One region of the Gottfriedia sp. ABJ_BB2_2 genome, then DNA from elsewhere that is predicted to be linked to it. Evidence: predicted binding sites of a transcription regulator. Region 1 holds the regulator's gene; each other region holds the start of a gene.
The links. Region 1 encodes Rex, which represses fermentation and respiration genes when NADH is low (regulators of the CRP and FNR family bind a similar motif). Its sites were predicted from a motif close to TTGTGAAATATTTCACAA; they were not measured.

Region 1 (6,603 bases):
TGAATCAGTTATTGGTGAAACTATTACATTTATAAATAAAAATCATTCCGTACGATTAATGCCTGCAATTGATGCTTTAATGAAGGAATGTAATATTAAACCTAAGGATTTAACAAAGATTGTTGTTGCAAAAGGACCGGGGTCGTATACTGGTGTAAGAATTGGAGTTACTGTAGCGAAAACAATAGCTTTTTCGTTAAATATACCTATCGTAGGTGTATCTAGTTTAAAGGTATTGGCGTCAAATGGTCGTTACTTTGAGGGGCTAGTGTGCCCAATATTCGATGCGAGAAGAAATTTGCTGTTTACAGGACTATATGATTTTAGAGGATCTGCAACTTCAAGTATTTTAGACGATTGTAATATAGATCGAAGTGTATGGATGGACAAATTAAAGTCATTTAATGAGCCAATCCTTTTTATAGGCAATGATGTTTCGATCCATAAGGATTACATTATTGAACAGCTAAACGAACGTGCAATATTTGTAACGAATAATTTAAACAACCAAAGACCAAGTGAATTATTTAATTGTAGTCTTGAGGAAAAGGAAGAATCAGTTCATGATTTTGCACCTGAGTATTTAAGATTATCTGAGGCTGAAGCAAATTGGTTAGCAGACCAAGAAAAGTAGGAGGATGTTATGATTTCATCAGTTGCTTTTCGACAAATGAGAGAAGAAGATTTAAATCAAATAATGGAAATAGAAAAAAAGTCATTTGCAACTCCATGGACTTATGATGCGTTTTATAATGAGTTACATACAAACCAATTTGCACATTATGTTGTAGCAGAGGTTGATCATGAAATTATTGGATATTGTGGATTATGGGTAATTATCGATGAGGGACATATTACGAATATTGCTATATTGCCGGAGTATCGTGGTAAGGGTCTTGGAGAAAAATTACTTCTTGCAGTAATGGATACTGCTCATGAACTTGGTGCAGAAACATTAACATTAGAAGTAAGAGTCTCAAATGATGTTGCAAAGGGTTTATATCGAAAGCTTGGATTCCAAGATGGAGGAATTCGCAAAAGTTATTATACAGATAATTATGAGGATGCTTTAGTAATGTGGGTGAATATAAATGATCATAAAAGATAATTGTTTAATTCTTGCTATTGAAACTAGCTGTGATGAGACATCGGCAGCTGTTATTAAGAATGGTAATGAAATATTAAGTAATATTGTCTCAACTCAGATCGATATCCATAAGCGATTTGGTGGTGTTGTACCAGAGGTTGCTTCAAGATTACATGTTGAACAAATTACATTAGTGATAGAAGAGGCATTGTCAAAAGCAAATGTCGACTATACAGACTTATCAGCTATTGCAGTTACAGAAGGTCCAGGTTTAGTTGGAGCACTACTGATTGGCGTAAATGCTGCGAAAGCAATTGCCTTTGCACATGACTTACCTTTAATCGGTGTACATCATATTGCAGGTCATATTTATGCTAATAGACTTATACAGGAATTGCATTTCCCTCTATTAGCTCTTGTTGTCTCTGGTGGGCATACTGAGCTTGTTTATATGAAAGAAGACAGTAAATTTGAAGTAATTGGTGAAACAAGAGATGATGCAGCTGGAGAAGCTTATGACAAAGTAGCTAGAACTTTAAAGCTTCCTTATCCAGGTGGTCCACATATTGATCGATTGGCAGAAGAAGGTAGTCCAAATATTCCATTTCCAAGAGCTTGGTTAGAGGAAGGAAGCTACGATTTCAGTTTTAGTGGATTAAAATCTGCCGTGATTAACTATATGCATAATGCTGAACAGCGTGGTGTTGAAATCTCTCCAGCAGATGTTGCTGCAAGCTTTCAGGAGAGTGTAGTAGAAGTAATTGTTAAGAAAACAATTCAAGCAGCAAAAGAATATGATGTAAAACAAGTATTGTTAGCAGGTGGAGTAGCTGCAAACAAAGGCTTACGTGCTTCACTACAAAAAGAAATGAGTATATTTAGTGATAAAGAGTTAGTCATTCCACCTCTTTCACTTTGTACTGATAATGCTGCAATGATCGGTGCAGCTGCGTATGTTCGTTTTAAACAAGGAAAAGTATCTACTTTAGCTTTAAATGGTAATCCAGGTTTAGATTTAGAAACAATGTAAAAGAGACTTATTCACATTTTAAACAAAATATGTGGATAAGTCTTTTTAGTTTGTTTACAACTTAATAACATTATGTGAACAATATTGTGTATAACTTTATATAATAATTGTGGATAATGTGCATAAGTCTGTGTAAAAGCTTAAAAATTTCAAATTCTTTGTGGATAATCATGTAGATAAATAAAAAACGGATCGCTTTTTGCGAATCCGTTCTTTGTTTATTCTTGTAAGTTCTCCCATTCTTCCATCAGAGACATTAAATTTGATTCATAATCATTTTTCTTAATGGTTAGCTCTTGAACGAGTTGAAAATCTCCGTAAACTTCTGGTTTACATAGTTCAAGTTCGATTTGTTCAATTTCTTTTTCGATACTTGAAATACTACTTTCAATCTCTTCTATACGACGTTGTGTTTGGCGTAGCTTTTTCTTTAACTCTTTATCCTGTTGATAATCTGAAATTGGTTGCTGATTAGTTTGACGAATCTGATTTTCGGAGTTTTCCTTTTCAGCCAGTTCCTTTTCATAAGCTTCATTTTTCTTGAATAAATAATAATCATAGTCGCCTAGGTAAGGAGTTAAACCTTCTTTTGCAAGTTCAAATGTTTTTGTGGATAACCTGTTCATAAAGTATCGATCATGGGATACAAATAAAATCGTTCCTGGATAATCTAAAAGAGCATTCTCTAATACTTCCTTACTATCTAAATCTAAGTGATTCGTTGGCTCATCCAGAATTAAGAAGTTTGCTTTTTTCATCATAAGCTTTGCAAGAGCCAATCTAGCTTTCTCTCCACCACTTAAAGACGAGACATTTTTCGTAACGTCGTCCCCAGAGAATAAAAAGTTACCTAAGATTGTTCTAATTTCTTGTTCAGCTTTTAATGGATATTCATCCCATAACTCATCAAGTACTCTTTTGTTTGACGTTAATTTAGCTTGCTCTTGGTCGTAGTAACCGATAAAAACATTTGCTCCGAAATCTATACTGCCTTGTAGCTTTTCTAAATCTCCAATGATCGTTTTAAGTAATGTAGATTTTCCAACTCCATTCGGACCTACAAGGGCAACACTATCCCCACGATTTAGAACAAATTGCATTGATTGATCGATAGTCGGTACACGGTCGTAACCAATGAAAAGGTCTTTCACGTTAAGTACATCATTTCCACTTTGTTTTTCAATTGTAAATGAAAAATTGGCAGAAGACTCATCTCCTTGTGGTTTATCCACTCTGACCATTCGATCTAGTTGCTTTCTACGGCTTTGAGCTCTTTTAGTAGTAGAAGCACGTGCGATATTTCTCTGAACAAAATCTTCGAGTTTAGCGATTTGTTCTTGTTGTTTTTCAAATTGCTTTAAATCTTGTTCATATTGAGCAGCTTTAAGTTCTAAATGCTTACTATAATTTCCCACATATCTTTGATGCTTGTGGTTTGAAATTTCATAAACGATATTTACAACTTGATCAAGAAAATATCGATCATGTGACACAATTAATACAGCACCAGGGTAGGATTGTAAATAACGTTCAAGCCAGCTAAGCGTATCAATGTCTAAATGGTTCGTAGGCTCGTCCAGAATTAATAAATCTGGTTTTGTTAGTAATAGCTTACCTAATGCAAGTCTCGTTTTCTGGCCACCACTTAATGATGATATTTTTGTATGATAATCTTCATTTGAAAAGCCAAGACCACTAATAATCGAACGGATATCTGCTTCAAACTGATATCCACCATTTTCTTTAAATGTAAATTGAAGATGATCATATTCGTTTACAATCTTATCGTAAACTGCTTGATTTGAATAAACATCTTCTTGGGTCATTTTATGTTCTAGCTTTCTCATGTTATCCTGCATCTCTACTAAATGGCTGAATACAGAGTAGTATTCTTCCCATATAGAGCGATCACTTTGTAATCCAGAGTTTTGAGCTAGATATCCAATCGTGACATCTTTTGGTTTAATTAATTCGCCGCCATCATACGATATTTCACCAGCGATAATTTTTAAAAGAGTAGACTTACCGGCACCATTTCGACCAACAATTGCTACTCGATCATTTGTCTGAACTTCTAATTTAATATTTGAAAGTATAATGTCACTACCAAAGTATTTGGAGACATTATTAACTTGTAATAGGATCAAGATATTCACCTCATTGCAAAATTTTTTATCTATTAAACTGTTTACTGTCAAAATTCATAAATATAGTGTATATTTTACAGTAGAACAAGTACTTTATTACTAAAATGAAGGCTATTTACACAATATAGTAAAAAGAATTACAGTAACAGTAAGTGGGGGATTGTAAAATGGAGTCGGAACAAATTAAAATTCCACAAGCTACTGCTAAACGTCTACCTTTATATTACCGTTTTATAAAGAATTTGTCTTTATCAGGTAAACAAAGAGTTTCTTCAGCAGAGTTAAGTGAAGCAGTAAAAGTAGATTCCGCTACAATTAGAAGAGATTTTTCGTATTTTGGTGCCTTAGGAAAAAAAGGGTATGGCTATAATGTAAATTATTTATTAACTTTTTTCTCGAAAGCGCTTAACCAACACGAAGTAATGAAAGTAGCGTTAATCGGTGTGGGTAATTTAGGAACCGCATTTTTACATTATAATTTTATAAAAAACAATAATACTAAGATTGAAATGGCGTTTGATATCGATCCAATGAAGATTGGAACAGAAATAGGTGGAGTTCCAGTCTATAATCTTGATAAATTAGAAGAAATAATGAACGATGACATTCAAATTGTCATTTTAACTGTTCCTGCCCAAGTCGCTCAGTCGATTGCAGACCGTTTAAAAGGTAAAAATATAAGAGGTATTTTAAATTTTACACCGGCACGTATTAGTGTTCCGGAACATATTAGAATACATCATATTGACTTGGCTGTTGAATTACAAACACTAGCATACTTCTTACAACAATAAGGAAATTAAAAACCCCCAATCGAATGGGGGTTTTTTAATAGATGAAATGAAATAATTTAATTTGTTGAAATACGACAAATGAGTTCATAAACATATGAGTTAAAATTGGGACTAAAATCGAATTTGTTCGTTTATATAGATAACAAAATATAAATCCGATCAGAAAATAAGATAAAAAGAATGGCAAGTCGCCGTGCATGAAAGCAAAAATAATTGAACTAATACTAGCAGAAACAATAAATGGAAAACGTTCAAATAGCTTTTTAAAAATAATACGACGGAATACGATTTCTTCCAATATCGGTGCAATTAAACTTGGAATGACGATAAAAGCTGGGTTTAGCTTAGCGATATTAATAATGTTCTGGGTGTTTTCTGACCCTTTATCTAAATCAAAAACTAAAATTAAAATGAGATTACACACTATTTGAGTAAACATTGTGACAGCATAACCTAATAAAGCCCATTTTAATATTTTCATCGTAAAACTAAATGAAAGATTTTTTATTCCAATCGAAATCGGACCTCTTAATAAAATGAAAATAATTAGGAGACCAGTAATAAAACTAATACATCCCCATAAACCAACTGCTTCGATTTTAGCAGTCTCTTTGTCCAAACCTTCGTATAAACTACTGTCTAATAGAAAACGAACACCATACAATCCTGAATACTGAATCAAAACATACGTTAATAAAATCCATAAATCTCTTGTTTTCAAAACGATAACTCCTTTGTGTTGATATTTTCATAACCCAAAGGTTTATATAACAACATGTACATTATTGTACTCGTTTAAGGAGGTTCTTAAAAGGTATTTACATATTTTTATTAAACTTCCTTAAAATACGTTGATTAAAATTAATAAATTTCGACAAGAAAAGTGCTAGCTTCGGACTTGCAAAATCTCATGATATTATTTAAACTAATAATTGTGTTAGCACTCAATATTAATGAGTGCTAAAAAATAATGATTAGATTATTGAGGAGGTATTACACATGTTAAAACCACTAGGTGATCGTGTTGTAATTGAGCTTGTTGAGTCTGAAGAAAAAACTGCTAGCGGTATCGTATTACCAGGTAGTGCACAAGAAAAGCCACAAGAGGGCAAAGTTGTTGCAGTAGGTACTGGACGTGTACTTGAAAACGGCGAGCGCGTTGCTTTAGAAGTATCTGTAGGTGACCGCATCATCTTCTCTAAATACTCTGGTACTGAAGTTAAATATGCTGGTACTGAATACCTTGTACTTCGCGAAAACGATATTCTGGCAATTATAGGTTAATTAAATAAAATACTTAGGTTATTAAAATAATTTTTAAAATTTTAAGGAGGTCATTTTAATGGCAAAGGACATTAGATTTGGTGAAGAAGCACGTCGCGCAATGCTACGTGGTGTAGATGCTTTAGCTGATGCTGTAAAAGTAACATTAGGACCAAAAGGACGTAACGTAGTTCTTGAGAAAAAATTTGGTTCTCCATTAATTACAAATGATGGTGTAACAATCGCAAAAGAAATTGAATTAGAAGATGCGTTTGAAAACAT
Region 2 (6,603 bases), on a different contig from region 1:
TTTACGATCATTGTGATTTAAGAATCCGTTTTCAAAAGCTTCTTGTGCAGATGTAGACACTTTAGCCATCGCCACTGTTTCAAACACTCGGTTTGCTAAAGTTTGCAAGTCAAACTGTACACCTTCTGGGAATTGTTTTAATTGTTTCATATAAAGCTCTTTACTACCGCCACCGCCAGGAATTAATCCTACGCCAACTTCAACTAATCCCATATAAGTCTCGGAAGATGCAACAATACTAGATGCCGGTAAACAAATCTCTGAACCTCCACCAAGTGTCATTCCATATGGAGCTACTACTACTGGTTTATCAGAGTATTTGATTTTCATCATTGCGTTTTGGAAGCCTTTAACAACCATTTCAATTTCAAAGTAGTTATCATCTTGAGCTTCCATTAGAATCATTGCTAAATTTGCTCCAACACAGAAGTTCTTAGCTTGATTTCCAATGACTAACCCTTTGTAATTTTTAGATACTTCCTCAACTGCGAAGTTAATCATTTGTGTAATATCCATACCGATTGCGTTACTCTTTGTATGGAACTCTAAACAAGCAACACCATCTCCAAGGTCAATTAAACTTGCACCAGAATTTTTCTTAATGATACGACCTTGTTCTTTTAAAGCGCTAAGTTTAATTTCTTTTTCATTTCGCTCTAATTGAACATATTCCCCATTATGATAGAAACTAACAACACCATTATCTTGTTTGTAGAAGCTATCATTACCATTATCTAACAGATCCTTCACCCAACTAGGAACAGAAATCCCTTCGCTTTCCATGCGGACAACTGACTTAGAAACACCAATTGCATCCCAAATCTCAAAAGGACCTAAATCCCATCCAAATCCCCATTTCATTGCTTGGTCAATTCCTACAATATTATCTGAAATCTCACCAGTTAATTGAGCAGAGTACGCTAATACTGGACTAATAATACTCCATAGGAAGTTTCCAGCTCTATCATCAGCGTATACAAGCGCTTTCAACTTATTTGATAAACCTTTTACTTGTTTAACAGTTTCAGTAGAAACAGTCGTTAATTTTTTTCTTGCACCATATTCAAAAGTAGCTGGATCTAGTTCTAAAATTTCCTTACCTTGTTTTAAGAAGAATCCTTGACCGCTCTTACTTCCTAACCATTTACGATCTGCCATTTCCTTCATAAACTCTGGAACCTTGAATACTTCTTTTTCTTCGCCTTCTACTAAGTCATAAACATTATTTGCAACATGGATAAATGTATCTAATCCAACTACATCTAACGTACGGAAAGTAGCACTAGATGGACGGCCAATCATCGGACCAGTAATTGAATCTACTTCACCAACGCTATATCCACCTTTAAGCATCTCACGAACTGTTACAAGTAACCCGTAAGTTCCGATTCTGTTCCCGATAAAGTTAGGTGTATCCTTCGCAAGTACAACCCCTTTACCTAAAACATCTTCACCAAATTTTTTCATAAATGACAGTACTTCATGAGATGTATGTTGTGTAGGAATTACTTCTAATAATTTTAAGTATCTAGGTGGATTAAAAAAGTGTGTGCCTAAGAAATGTTTTTTAAAGTCTTCAGAACAATCTTCAGACATTGCTTCAATTGAAATTCCTGATGTGTTAGAGCTTATGATTGATCCAGGCTTACGAACTGCATCAACTTTTGCTAATACTTGTTTTTTTATCGCTAAATTTTCAACTACTACCTCAATGACCCAGTCAACTTCACTTAAACGACTCATGTCATCTTCAAAATTTCCAGCTTCAATTAAAGCTAAATTTTTCTTTGAGGCTAGAGGAGCTGGTTTTTGTTTTAATAATTTTTGAATAGCCGTTTGACTAAAACGATTACGAAATTCTTTAGATTGGGTAGTAAGACCTTTTGCAGTATCTTCCTCAGATAATTCTCTTGGAACAATATCAAGAAGTAATGTTGGAATACCTATATTCGCTAAGTGTGCTGCAATACCTGAACCCATCACACCCGAGCCGAGTACAGCGGCTTTTTTAATTCTTTGGATCATATGCATTTCTCCTCCTTGTTTCTTGAATGAATACTCATTCACTTTCAAGATAGAATTTCCCCATCGCAAATGAGCTCTACTTTCACTATATGCTAAATTCTAATTTTTCGCAATAAACAAAAAGTTTAAATTAATATTTTTTTATTTTTAGCCAATCCCTTTTTACTAATAAGATTACTGTATTAGGTTAGTCTAATGAATGGAGGTGATTACTATGCGACGGAAGAGAAATCCATCTAAGGGTGCAGTTAGTGCAGCAAGTGTACAAGGAAATGCAGGTCATGGAGATCAAAAGCAGGAAAAAGGAAAACAAAGTAACAACCAGCAGTACGGACGAGAAAATATGGGTCAATAAGAATATTTTTTTACTAAGGTTTTTTCCATAGACTAGGACCATGAAATAATAAAAAATAATGTTGTTTTGTTTTTGAATTTATATTAAGGTCGATTCACAAATAATCCTGTATAAAAAGAAAAAAGAGACTGTTGAAATAAGGATCTCGGACAATCCTCTTTTCAGCAGTCTCTTTCAATTCATTATTTACTGAACATACCTTTTAACACGAAAGCTACGTTAGCTGGACGTTCAGCTAAACGACGCATGAAGTATCCATACCAGTCAGTACCATAAGGCACGTAAACACGCATATTATAGCCTTCTTTAACAAGCTCTAATTGGCGTTCAACACGAATACCATATAACATTTGGAATTCGAACTGATCGTTAGGGATATTATGTTCTTTTACTAATTGCTTAGTATATTCAATCATAGCTTCATCGTGAGAAGCAATCGCAGTAAAGTTACCGTTTAATAAGTGCATTTTAATGATTTTTTTGAAGTTCTCATCAACGTCTTTTTTGTCTGGGAATGCAACTTCTGCAGGTTCTTTATATGCACCTTTAACTAGACGTAAGTTTGGATTTAAACTATTTAAATCATTGATATCGTTTTCAGTTCTGTATAAATAAGCTTGAATTACAGTACCGATATTATCGTACTCAGATTTTAATTGTTTAAATATGCGAATTGTTTTTTCACAACGAGTAAAGTCTTCCATATCAATCGTTACAAACACATTGTGTTTTGTAGCAACTTCAAGAATTCGACGCATATTTCCTAATACAAGCTCGTCCGAAATATCAAGACCCATTGAAGTCATCTTTAATGAAAGTTGTGAATTTAAATTATTTTTGCCGATTGCTTCAATTGCTTCGATACAATGATCAGTCATTTCGTTTGCTTCTTCAACCGTATCAACGAATTCACCTAAATAATCAATTGTAACCTTTAAATCTTTTTTATTTAAATCTTGGATTACTCTAGTTGCTAAATCAATTGTTTCCCCAGCAACGAAACGAGCTGCACCAAAACGAAGACCGTATTTCTTTGCCATCTTCGTTAAAAATTTATTTTTTGACATGAATAAAAAAGTATTTTTCATCAATTGTTCCATCTCTTAACCCCCAAATTCTTAAATCGTACTTCTCTCTCTATCTAATACTAATGTATCATTTAATGAATATCGTTAAAACATTTTTTTAGCAAATTGTCGAATTTTGTGTAAACTAAAAACGCTTTCTAAATATTATATTATCATAACTTTAGTCATCAGTCATCCATACGACGTCCTAAAACTTATTACCTATTTTTTCTTATTTGCTATTTCGTCTCGGTGTTGTTCATTTAATGTTTTTATTTCTTTAATTAAATGAACCATTTCTTCCTTCGCTTCTGGGTATGTTTCATTCCAATGTTTCGCCAATGGAGGCATAGATTTAGATATATATGTGTACATGATCCACTTCTCTACTTTTTCTTGTTTTTCCTCAGACCATTCTCCAAGCATTAATTCTGTATATTTCTTAATTAGTGCTTCAAATTTTTGTTCAAATTCCTTTTGCATAAAACTCACCTCTCCTACATACTGCATAACTTTTTAAAATGTATTCTGATACACGAAATTATATTATACATTCGCAAATAATAAAAATAGATGAATGCTAGTTTATTAATTACATTTTCATACTATATCGCATAATTTCTCATTTCACACATTGTACACACTTTCACAAACTTCCAATGAATATTGTCTTTATACTAGATGGTGTAACTATTTATAATAAGCAATGTATTGGAGTGATCATCTTGGAACGGGATAGTATTCAGTATTGCATCGAATTGGCTCTTAAAAAAAAGAATGTATTAGATCAAAATATATATAAATATGTAACTCGTGCAGCATTGGCTTCTATTTATATTAGTTTTATTTTAATTGTGTGCTTAAAATTAGCAGAAGTTTTCCGACTACAAGAATCTCTATTCACTTCAGTAGCCTATCCTTTTGTTTTCGCCACAGCACTCGTTATGATTATATATGGCGGTGGAGAACTTTTTACTAGTAATACAATGTATTTTACAATCTCTACGTTGGCTAAAAAAACAAGCAAAATTGATTTAATCAGAAACTGGATTGCATGTTACTCTGGTAATATTTTAGGATGTATTGTCTTTGCCGTCTTGTACTACTTTACTGGTTTATCCAAGGAATTTCCAATAGATCATTACTTAACAAATGTTGTTGATCACAAGATACACGCTTCTTTTATTCAATTGTTTTTTAAAGGAGTATTATGTAATTGGCTTGTTTGTCTTGCTTGTTTTTTACCAACAAGATTAAAAGACGATATGGCAAAAATGGTCATAATTTTCTTATTGGTATTTGCGTTCTTTTTTTCTGGTTATGAACATAGTGTAGCAAATATTGCCGTTTTTACATTAGCATCAATTATGCCTCATGATATAGCATTTACTTTTAGTAATGTTTTACACAATTTAGTTCCAGTTACTTTAGGTAATATTGTTGGTGGTTCTATCGGTGTTGGCGTTTGTTATTATTACTTAAACAATCGTAGCTCTGTAAATCATGAAAAATTAAAACAAATTTCATAAAGAATGATTTTTACCTAAACCTGTCCAAAAACTAAGTAGACAGGTTTTTTCGTGCAAATCTATATTTAATATGGTAATAATGTGATTATATATGAAAATTTTACCTTTTTTGGTGGTGACAAAATGAAGTATAATAAATTCGTTTATTTTATCATGATTAGTTCATTTTTGTGTTTTTTACTATTAACTTATGGATTTATAAAAGGTGCATACACAGTTTTAAATCCTCAGAAAAGCAAACTGATTGTTAGCCAAGAAAATGACACAAAACAAAGTATTCATAAGAAAGATTCAATTATGATTGTTTCATTAGGCGATTCAATTACTCGTGGGGTTGGTGATGATGAAGGACAAGGTTATGTAAGAAGAGTGAAAGAAACACTTGAAAAAGACTATGACCAATCCTCAACAATCTCTAATTTAGCAGTAAGTGGTGCAAAAACTTCAGATTTAGTCGTTCAACTTAAAAATAAAAGCGTACAAGAAGCAATTCGTTCTGCCGACACTATTATGCTCTCAATCGGAGGTAATGATTTATTTCCAGGAGCAGAACAACTAAATCAACAATTCTTACAATCTTATCGACCTGACGAAAAAACATTTCAGAAAAATCTTCAAGCGATCTTTCAACAAATACGAAAACAAAACCAGTCTGCACCTATCTATGCATTGGGTTATTACAACCCTTTTCATAATGTAGAAGGCCTAGATGCCTCTTCAAGCTTCGTTTCAAAATGGAATGAAATATTAGAACAGACAGTACTTCAGCTCGATAATGCATATGTTATACCTACTTTCGATTTATTCTACAACGAAGAAGAAAAATATTTATACACAGATCACTTCCATCCAAACAAAGCCGGATACATTGAAATGGCCAATCGCTTATCTAAAAAAATAGGAAGCCAGCTTCGAGGTGAGAAAAATGAGTAAAGTATTAAAAGTAGAAAATGTTTCTAAAGTCATAAAAGGCAAAGTACTAGTTGACAATATTTCGTTTGAAGTTAACCAAGGAGAGGTCTTTGGATTTTTAGGACCAAACGGAGCTGGAAAAACAACAACAATTCGAATGCTGGTTGGGTTAATTTCTCCATCAAAAGGAAAAATCGAGGTTGCTGGTTATCAAGTCAAAACTCACTTCAAAGAAGCGATGGAGGAAATTGGTTGTATTGTTGAAAATCCTGAGCTCTATGGTTACTTAACTGGATGGGAAAACCTTATACAGTTCGCTAGAATGTTACATATAACAGACGAGTTAAAAATCAATGAAGTAGTAAAGCTAGTAAAATTAGATGAAAGAATACATGAAAAAGTAAAAAATTATTCTCTTGGTATGAAACAAAGACTTGGAATTGCTCAAGCACTATTAGGTGATCCAAAGCTGCTTATTTTAGATGAACCTACAAATGGTTTAGATCCAGCTGGAATTCGTGAATTAAGAGAATTTATACATATGCTTGTAAAACAACATCATATCAGTGTGTTTATTTCAAGCCACTTACTTAGCGAAATTGAAATGATCTGTGACCGAGTCGGCATTATTAATAAAGGAAAAATGGTCAGAGTTTCTACAGTAAAAGAACTTGTTGAAGAAGCTGCTGAACGAGTTGAATGGAAAGTATCACCT
Region 3 (6,603 bases), on a different contig from region 1:
ATTCACAAAACGATATTCAGTTAATGGCAAATGCTGTATATGGGGAATCCCGAGGCGAGCCATATATTGGTCAGGTTGCAGTAGCGGCGGTCATATTAAACCGGGTTGGAAATTCAGCCTTCCCTAACACAGTATCAGGTGTGATTTTTGAACCGGGTGCATTTACTGCAGTTGCAGATGGTCAAATCTATTTAACCCCAAATGAAACTGCTAAGAAAGCTGTATTAGATGCAGTAAATGGTTGGGACCCAAGTGATAATGCACTTTATTATTTTAATCCTAAAACTGCAACAAGTGCTTGGATATGGAGTCGCCCACAAATTAAAACAATCGGTAATCATATTTTTTGTAGATAGGAGGTTGGTTCTATGTTGAAAGGAATATTAATTGGTGTGTTATCAATAGGTCTAATAGGTACAGCTTTCTGGGGCTATTCAGAACGTGAAGAAAAAAGGGCGGTTAAGATTCAGGCAGAAAATAATTATCAACGAGCATTTCATGAACTGACTTATGAAGTAGATTTACTTCATGATAAGATTGGTGACACTTTAGCAATGAAGTCAAAAACATCATTGTCCCCTGCATTAGTAGAAGTTTGGGGTCTTACATCTCAAGCACATTCAAATGTAGGGCAACTTCCTTTAAGATTATTACCTATTAATAAAACAGAAGAGTTTTTAAGTAACATTGGTGATTTTAGTTATCGGACTGCTGTTCGCGACCTTGATAAGGAGCCATTAAGTGAAAAAGAGTATGCGACACTTCAAAGGCTATATGATAATTCTGCAGAAATACAAGGTGAGCTAAGAAAAGTACAACATTTGGTCTTTGAAGATAAATTAAGATGGATGGATGTAGAGCTTGCTTATGCTAAAGAACAAAACCCAAAAAATAATGTCATTATTGACGGATTTAAGTCAGTGGAAAGTAGCGTTGCTTCGTACTCGGATGCAAATATGGATCCCGCACTAACAAACTTTAAAGTGAACCGCAATAATCTTGCGAATGTAAAAGGTGAAGATATTACGAAAAGTCAAGCGAAAAAAATTGCGAAGAAGTTTCTTGAATTAAATGGTACGGAGAAAATAAAAGTTAGCCATACAGGAGAGAAGTTAAAGGATCATTATTATAGTTTAGAAATTACTGATCCAAAACAGAAAAATGAAATATATATGGATATTACGGAAAAAGGTGGCTATCCACTTTGGGTAATTAGTAATCGTGAAATAGGAAAGCAAAAAATTGATTTAAACAAAGCTTCACTAAATGGTTTGAAATTTTTAGAGAGAAATAAGTATCCAAACATGGAGCTCACTCAAAGTTCACAGTATGATACAATTGGTGTCTTTACGTATGTTTCAAAAGTAAATAACGTTAGAATCTATCCAGAATCTATTACGATGAAGATAGCATTAGATGATGGAAGTATCGTTGGATTTTCTGCAAAAAATTATTTAGCAGCTTACACTATAAGAAAAATTCCAGAACCTAAAATTTCGATTGAGGAAGCACGTAAAAGCGTGAATTCTAATATGAAAATAATGGAGGAAAGAAAAGCCATCATTTTAAATAAATTAAATCAAGAAATACTATGTTATGAATTTGTTGGAACAAGAGGTAACGATACCTATCAAGTCTTTATAAATGCAAATACAGCTGTTGAGGAACAAATTAAAAAACTAAATAATGTTGTAGAAAATTTTGATTAAATAACATAGAAAAACCTTAGAATTATGTAACTAAGGTTTTTCTTTTTTTGTAGTAAGAGATTTAGATTGATTAAGAATTAGAAAAGAATAATTTGAGAACTTCCTGCGAACATTAACTATATGTTTTATTTGGAAAAGAAAAAAATACTTAGGACGGAACTGTATATGACAGAAATGAATCCTTCTAATCGAAAATCAAAAAAAGTAAAGATTTTAAAAAATGCAATTGCAATGTGTGTTGGGGCAATTCTCGTAGCCGTAGCATTAGAAATTTTTTTAGTACCTAATGATGTTATTGATGGAGGTATTACCGGGATTTCTATTATGATTTCAAACCTAACAGGTTTACCATTAGGAATTTTTATATTTGTTTTAAATATTCCTTTTTTCTATTTAGGTTATAAGCAAATAGGGAAAACATTTGCCTTTTCCACTATTTTCGGAATCATTGTATTATCCTATTTCACATCAAGATTTCATCCGGTACCGGCTTTTACAGACGATATTCTTCTCGCAACAATTTTTGGCGGAATTATTCTAGGAATTGGTGTCGGATTAGCCATCCGGTATGGTGGAGCATTAGATGGAATTGAAATACTGGCAATCATCATTAATCAAAAGATTCCATTTTCAGTCGGTCAAATTATCTTGATCTTCAACTTATTTATTTTAGGAACAGCAGGTTATGTTTTTACATGGGATAGAGCAATGTATTCTATTTTAGCCTATGTCATTGCATTTAAAACGATTGATATTGTAGTAGATGGATTAGAACAATCTAAATCTGTTTGGATTATTAGTGACAAAAGTATTGAGATAGGAGAAGCGATATTATCAAGGTTAGGTCGAGGTGTTACATATATTAATGGTGAAGGGGCTTTTTGTAGGAATGATACGAAAGTAATCTTTTGTGTTGTTACACGACTAGAAGAAGCAGAAATCAAGGACCTAGTCGATGATATTGATCCAACTGCTTTTTTAGCAATTGCGGATATTGCTGAAGTAAGAGGCGGAAGATTTAAAAGTAAAGCAGCACATTAAGAAATAATAAACATATCAACTAATTTGGTGTTTATCTATTTTAAGTAAACTACATAAAAGACCATTTCGAATCGTGAAATGGTTTATTTTTTTGTTATAAAAATCAAGCAACAATATAAATGTAAGATTAGTTGATTAACCCCTTAGCAATATGGAATGTTAAAATTATCAACTAATTTGTGAATAATGTCACAAAATAGACAATGAACAGACAAAAAGTAGACATATAATATTGAGGCAATTCGAATTATCAGAAGTAAACTATAGATAAGAACATAAATGGTTAAAGGATTCTATGAAAATGATTTGCTCTAACGTTGTTCTAATTATTTTAGTTAAACTTATCACACTTTGTGAAAAAGTTTCATAATAAAGGAGGAAGTAATGTGAGCATGTTAGAACTTGCACGATTACAGTTTGGTTCAACAACGGTTTTTCACTTTTTATTTGTACCACTTTCAATAGGTTTAGCATTTATGGTTGCATGTCTTGAAACATTGTATGTTTATCGTAAAAATGAAACTTATAAAAAATTAACAAAATTCTTTGGGCACTTATTTTTAATTAACTTTGCTGTAGGAGTAGTAACAGGTATTATTCAAGAATTCCAGTTTGGTATGAATTGGTCTGAGTATTCACGTTTTGTAGGTGACGTGTTTGGCGCACCTTTAGCAATTGAAGCACTTTTAGCATTTTTTATGGAATCGACATTTTTAGGGATTTGGATATTTGGATGGGATCGTCTTCATAAAAAATTACATTTAATGTGTATTTGGTTAGTATTTTTTGGTACGTTGATGTCTGCCTTTTGGATATTGGCGGCAAACTCATTTATGCAAGAACCTGTAGGTTTTACGATTCATAACGGTCGTGCAGAAATGAATGATTTCTTTGCACTCATTACAAATCCTCAGCTATTAGTTGAGTTTCCGCATACAATTGCCGGTGCTTTAGCTACAGGTTCATTATTTGTTGCCGGTGTTAGTGCTTATAAAATTTTAAAAAAGCAAGAAACAGAACTATTTAAAAAAGCATTTAACCTTGGAATGATTGTTGCGTTAGTTGCTGGTATTGGTATAGCGTTTAGTGGCCATTCGCAGGCGAAGCATTTAATGGAGTCACAACCAATGAAAATGGCTGCAAGTGAAGGGTTATGGGAAGATAGTGGCGACCCAGCAGGTTGGATGGTTTTTGGATTAATTGATTCGAAAAATAAAGAAAATAAATTTGAAGTTGAGGTTCCTTACTTATTAAGTTACCTTGCTTATGAAAAGTTTGAAGGTAAAGTACCTGGGATGAATACATTGCAAGCAGAGTATGAGAAATTATATGGTCCAGGCAACTATATTCCACCCGTTAATACAACATTCTGGAGCTTTAGAATTATGGCTGGAGCAGGCATGGTTATGATTTTGATGTCATGCTTAGGCTTATTATATAGCTACCGTAAGAAATTAGAGTCAAAGAATTACTTTCTGAAGGCAACGATATTTTTAATATCTTTACCATTCATTGCAAACTCAGCCGGTTGGATTATGACGGAAGTAGGTCGACAACCATGGACAGTTTTTGGATTAATGACAACTTCTGCTTCTGTTTCACCTAATGTTACAAAAGGATCATTAATCTTCTCCTTAACAACATTTACAACAATGTATGCTATTTTAGCAGCGGTTTTAGTTTATCTCTTTGTTAAGGAAATAAAGAAAGGAACGGATCACGGAGTAAAAGATAATGAGTCAAACGTTGATCCATTTGCAAGGGAGGCTTCAATCCTATGATAGAACTGAATGAATTATGGTTTTTACTTGTAGCAATATTATTTATAGGCTTCTTTTTCTTAGAGGGTTTCGATTTTGGCGTAGGTATATCTACAAAGTTACTTGCTAAAAATGATACAGAGAGAAGAATCTTAATTAATACAATCGGTCCATTTTGGGATGCGAATGAGGTATGGTTATTAACTGCAGGAGGCGCAATATTTGCAGCCTTTCCTCACTGGTATGCGACGATGTTTAGTGGGTACTATATTCCATTTGTATTCGTATTGATGGCTTTAATTGGTCGTGGTGTGGCCTTTGAATTTAGAGGGAAAGTGGATAGTCCTAAGTGGGCAAAAACATGGGATTGGGTCATTTTCTTCGGAAGTTTATTACCACCATTTTTATTTGGCGTTTTGTTTACAAGCATACTGCGTGGAATGCCAATTGATAAAAATATGAATATAACTGCTAGCTTTTCAGACTATGTAAATACTTATTCAGTAGTTGGCGGAGTAACCGTGACACTTTTATGTTTGCTACATGGTGTATTGTTCTTAACGTTAAAAACAGTAGGAGATCTAAGGTCTCGTGCTCGAACATTTGCTAGTAAATTAATATTACCTGTACTTATTTCATTAATCATATTTACTGTTTTATCATATTTCGAGACTGATTTGTTTTCAGTTAGAGCACAAGTTACAGTACCACTAATTTTATGTATCGTTGTAGCCTATGTACTTGCGGCATTCTTTATCTCTAAACAGAGAGATGGTTGGTCATTTGCTATGACAGGTTTAGGGATTGCATTAACAATAAGTACGATATTTACTGCATTGTTTCCAAGAGTGATGGTGAGCTCGATAAAAAATGCATATGATTTAACTGTTTATAATGCATCTTCGGGTCCGTATTCATTAAAAGTTATGACAATCGTTTCGTGTACATTATTACCATTTGTACTCGGATACCAGATTTGGAGTTACTATGTGTTTAGAAAACGTGTAGACGAGAAGGATTTGACATATTAATGGGAAAAAATCTGCTTAAATATAATGGAATGTCGAAGTTATTCATTCTATTAATCGCATTAACTGTTATTCAAGGGACGGCCATAGTCGTTCAAGCATATATGCTTTCAAAAGCAATTGTTAGTTTATTTAATGGGAAAAGTAGTAGCGAAATATTTTACGCTACTATTTTCTTCATTATCGCTTTCATTTGTCGGTATATCATCAATTCAATTAAACAAAAGTATTCTGAACGTTTTGCTGACCTTGCTGTAAGTGAATTAAAAATGAAAGTTCTTGATAAGCTTTTTAAACTTGGCCCAAGATTTGCTAAAAAAAATGGGACTGGAAATATCGTTACATTAATAATGGAAGGGTCAGTTCAATTAAAACAATATTTAGAGATTGTTCCTGCTAAAATGATTAACCTAGCAATTATTACGCCACTGGTTGCATTATATATTTTCTTTGTTGATAAGCTTTCCGCCATTATTTTAATCGTTACTTTTCCAATATTAATTGTATTTATGATTTTACTAGGTTTAGCTGCTAAAAAGAAAGCAGATAAACAATGGAAGGTATATCGACTTTTATCAAACCATTTTACTGACTCATTAAGAGGATTAGAGACTTTGAAATATTTAGGGATTAGTCGTAATCATATTCATCAAATTGATTCTGTGAGCGAGCGTTATCGTAAAGCGACTATGAGCACTTTAAAAGTTGCTTTTTTATCATCATTTGCACTCGACCTTTTTACTATGCTTTCAATCGCAACAGTTGCAGTATTTTTAGGCTTGAGATTAATTGAAGGTGAAATTCTATTTGGTCCAGCACTAACAATTTTAATTCTTGCTCCCGAATATTTTTTACCTGTACGTGAAGTCGGAACAGATTATCACGCAACACTGAATGGTCAAGAAGCGGGTAAAGCGATGCAAGCTGTTTTAGATGAATATGAATTTAAAGATCAATTAAATACAACTATTGAAGATTGGAAACATGATAGTTTTCTTACATTAAATGATATTACAGTAGAAATTGATAAAGATACGCCAGTCGTATTAAAAGATATAAATGTGA

Region 2: a site for Rex is predicted at 4,082-4,099, ahead of ACX6U0_RS17160 (formate/nitrite transporter family protein). Genes of this name have one in related genera too.
Region 3: a site for Rex is predicted at 2,928-2,945, ahead of ACX6U0_RS12180 (cytochrome ubiquinol oxidase subunit I). Genes of this name have one in related genera too.

What each region holds. Positions count from the first base shown of each region.
Region 1 is NZ_JBVFKR010000018.1:14,563-21,165, reverse strand. It holds gene tsaB (tRNA (adenosine(37)-N6)-threonylcarbamoyltransferase complex dimerization subunit type 1 TsaB) at 1-634, shown strand, start outside; gene rimI (ribosomal protein S18-alanine N-acetyltransferase) at 644-1,108, shown strand; gene tsaD (tRNA (adenosine(37)-N6)-threonylcarbamoyltransferase complex transferase subunit TsaD) at 1,092-2,117, shown strand; gene ACX6U0_RS20955 (ABC transporter ATP-binding protein) at 2,336-4,264, opposite strand; gene ACX6U0_RS20950 (redox-sensing transcriptional repressor Rex) at 4,432-5,058, shown strand; gene ACX6U0_RS20945 (lysostaphin resistance A-like protein) at 5,093-5,779, opposite strand; gene groES (co-chaperone GroES) at 6,058-6,342, shown strand; gene groL (chaperonin GroEL) at 6,401-6,603, shown strand, end outside.
Region 2 is NZ_JBVFKR010000009.1:62,571-69,173, reverse strand. It holds gene ACX6U0_RS17180 (3-hydroxyacyl-CoA dehydrogenase/enoyl-CoA hydratase family protein) at 1-2,022, opposite strand, end outside; gene ACX6U0_RS17175 (YuzL family protein) at 2,240-2,380, shown strand; gene ACX6U0_RS17170 (proline dehydrogenase family protein) at 2,563-3,480, opposite strand; gene ACX6U0_RS17165 (DUF2573 family protein) at 3,670-3,930, opposite strand; gene ACX6U0_RS17160 (formate/nitrite transporter family protein) at 4,173-4,976, shown strand; gene ACX6U0_RS17155 (GDSL-type esterase/lipase family protein) at 5,100-5,909, shown strand; gene ACX6U0_RS17150 (ABC transporter ATP-binding protein) at 5,902-6,603, shown strand, end outside.
Region 3 is NZ_JBVFKR010000004.1:277,627-284,229, forward strand. It holds gene sleB (spore cortex-lytic enzyme) at 1-356, shown strand, start outside; gene ypeB (germination protein YpeB) at 369-1,709, shown strand; gene ACX6U0_RS12175 (YitT family protein) at 1,875-2,750, shown strand; gene ACX6U0_RS12180 (cytochrome ubiquinol oxidase subunit I) at 3,137-4,531, shown strand; gene cydB (cytochrome d ubiquinol oxidase subunit II) at 4,528-5,541, shown strand; gene cydD (thiol reductant ABC exporter subunit CydD) at 5,541-6,603, shown strand, end outside.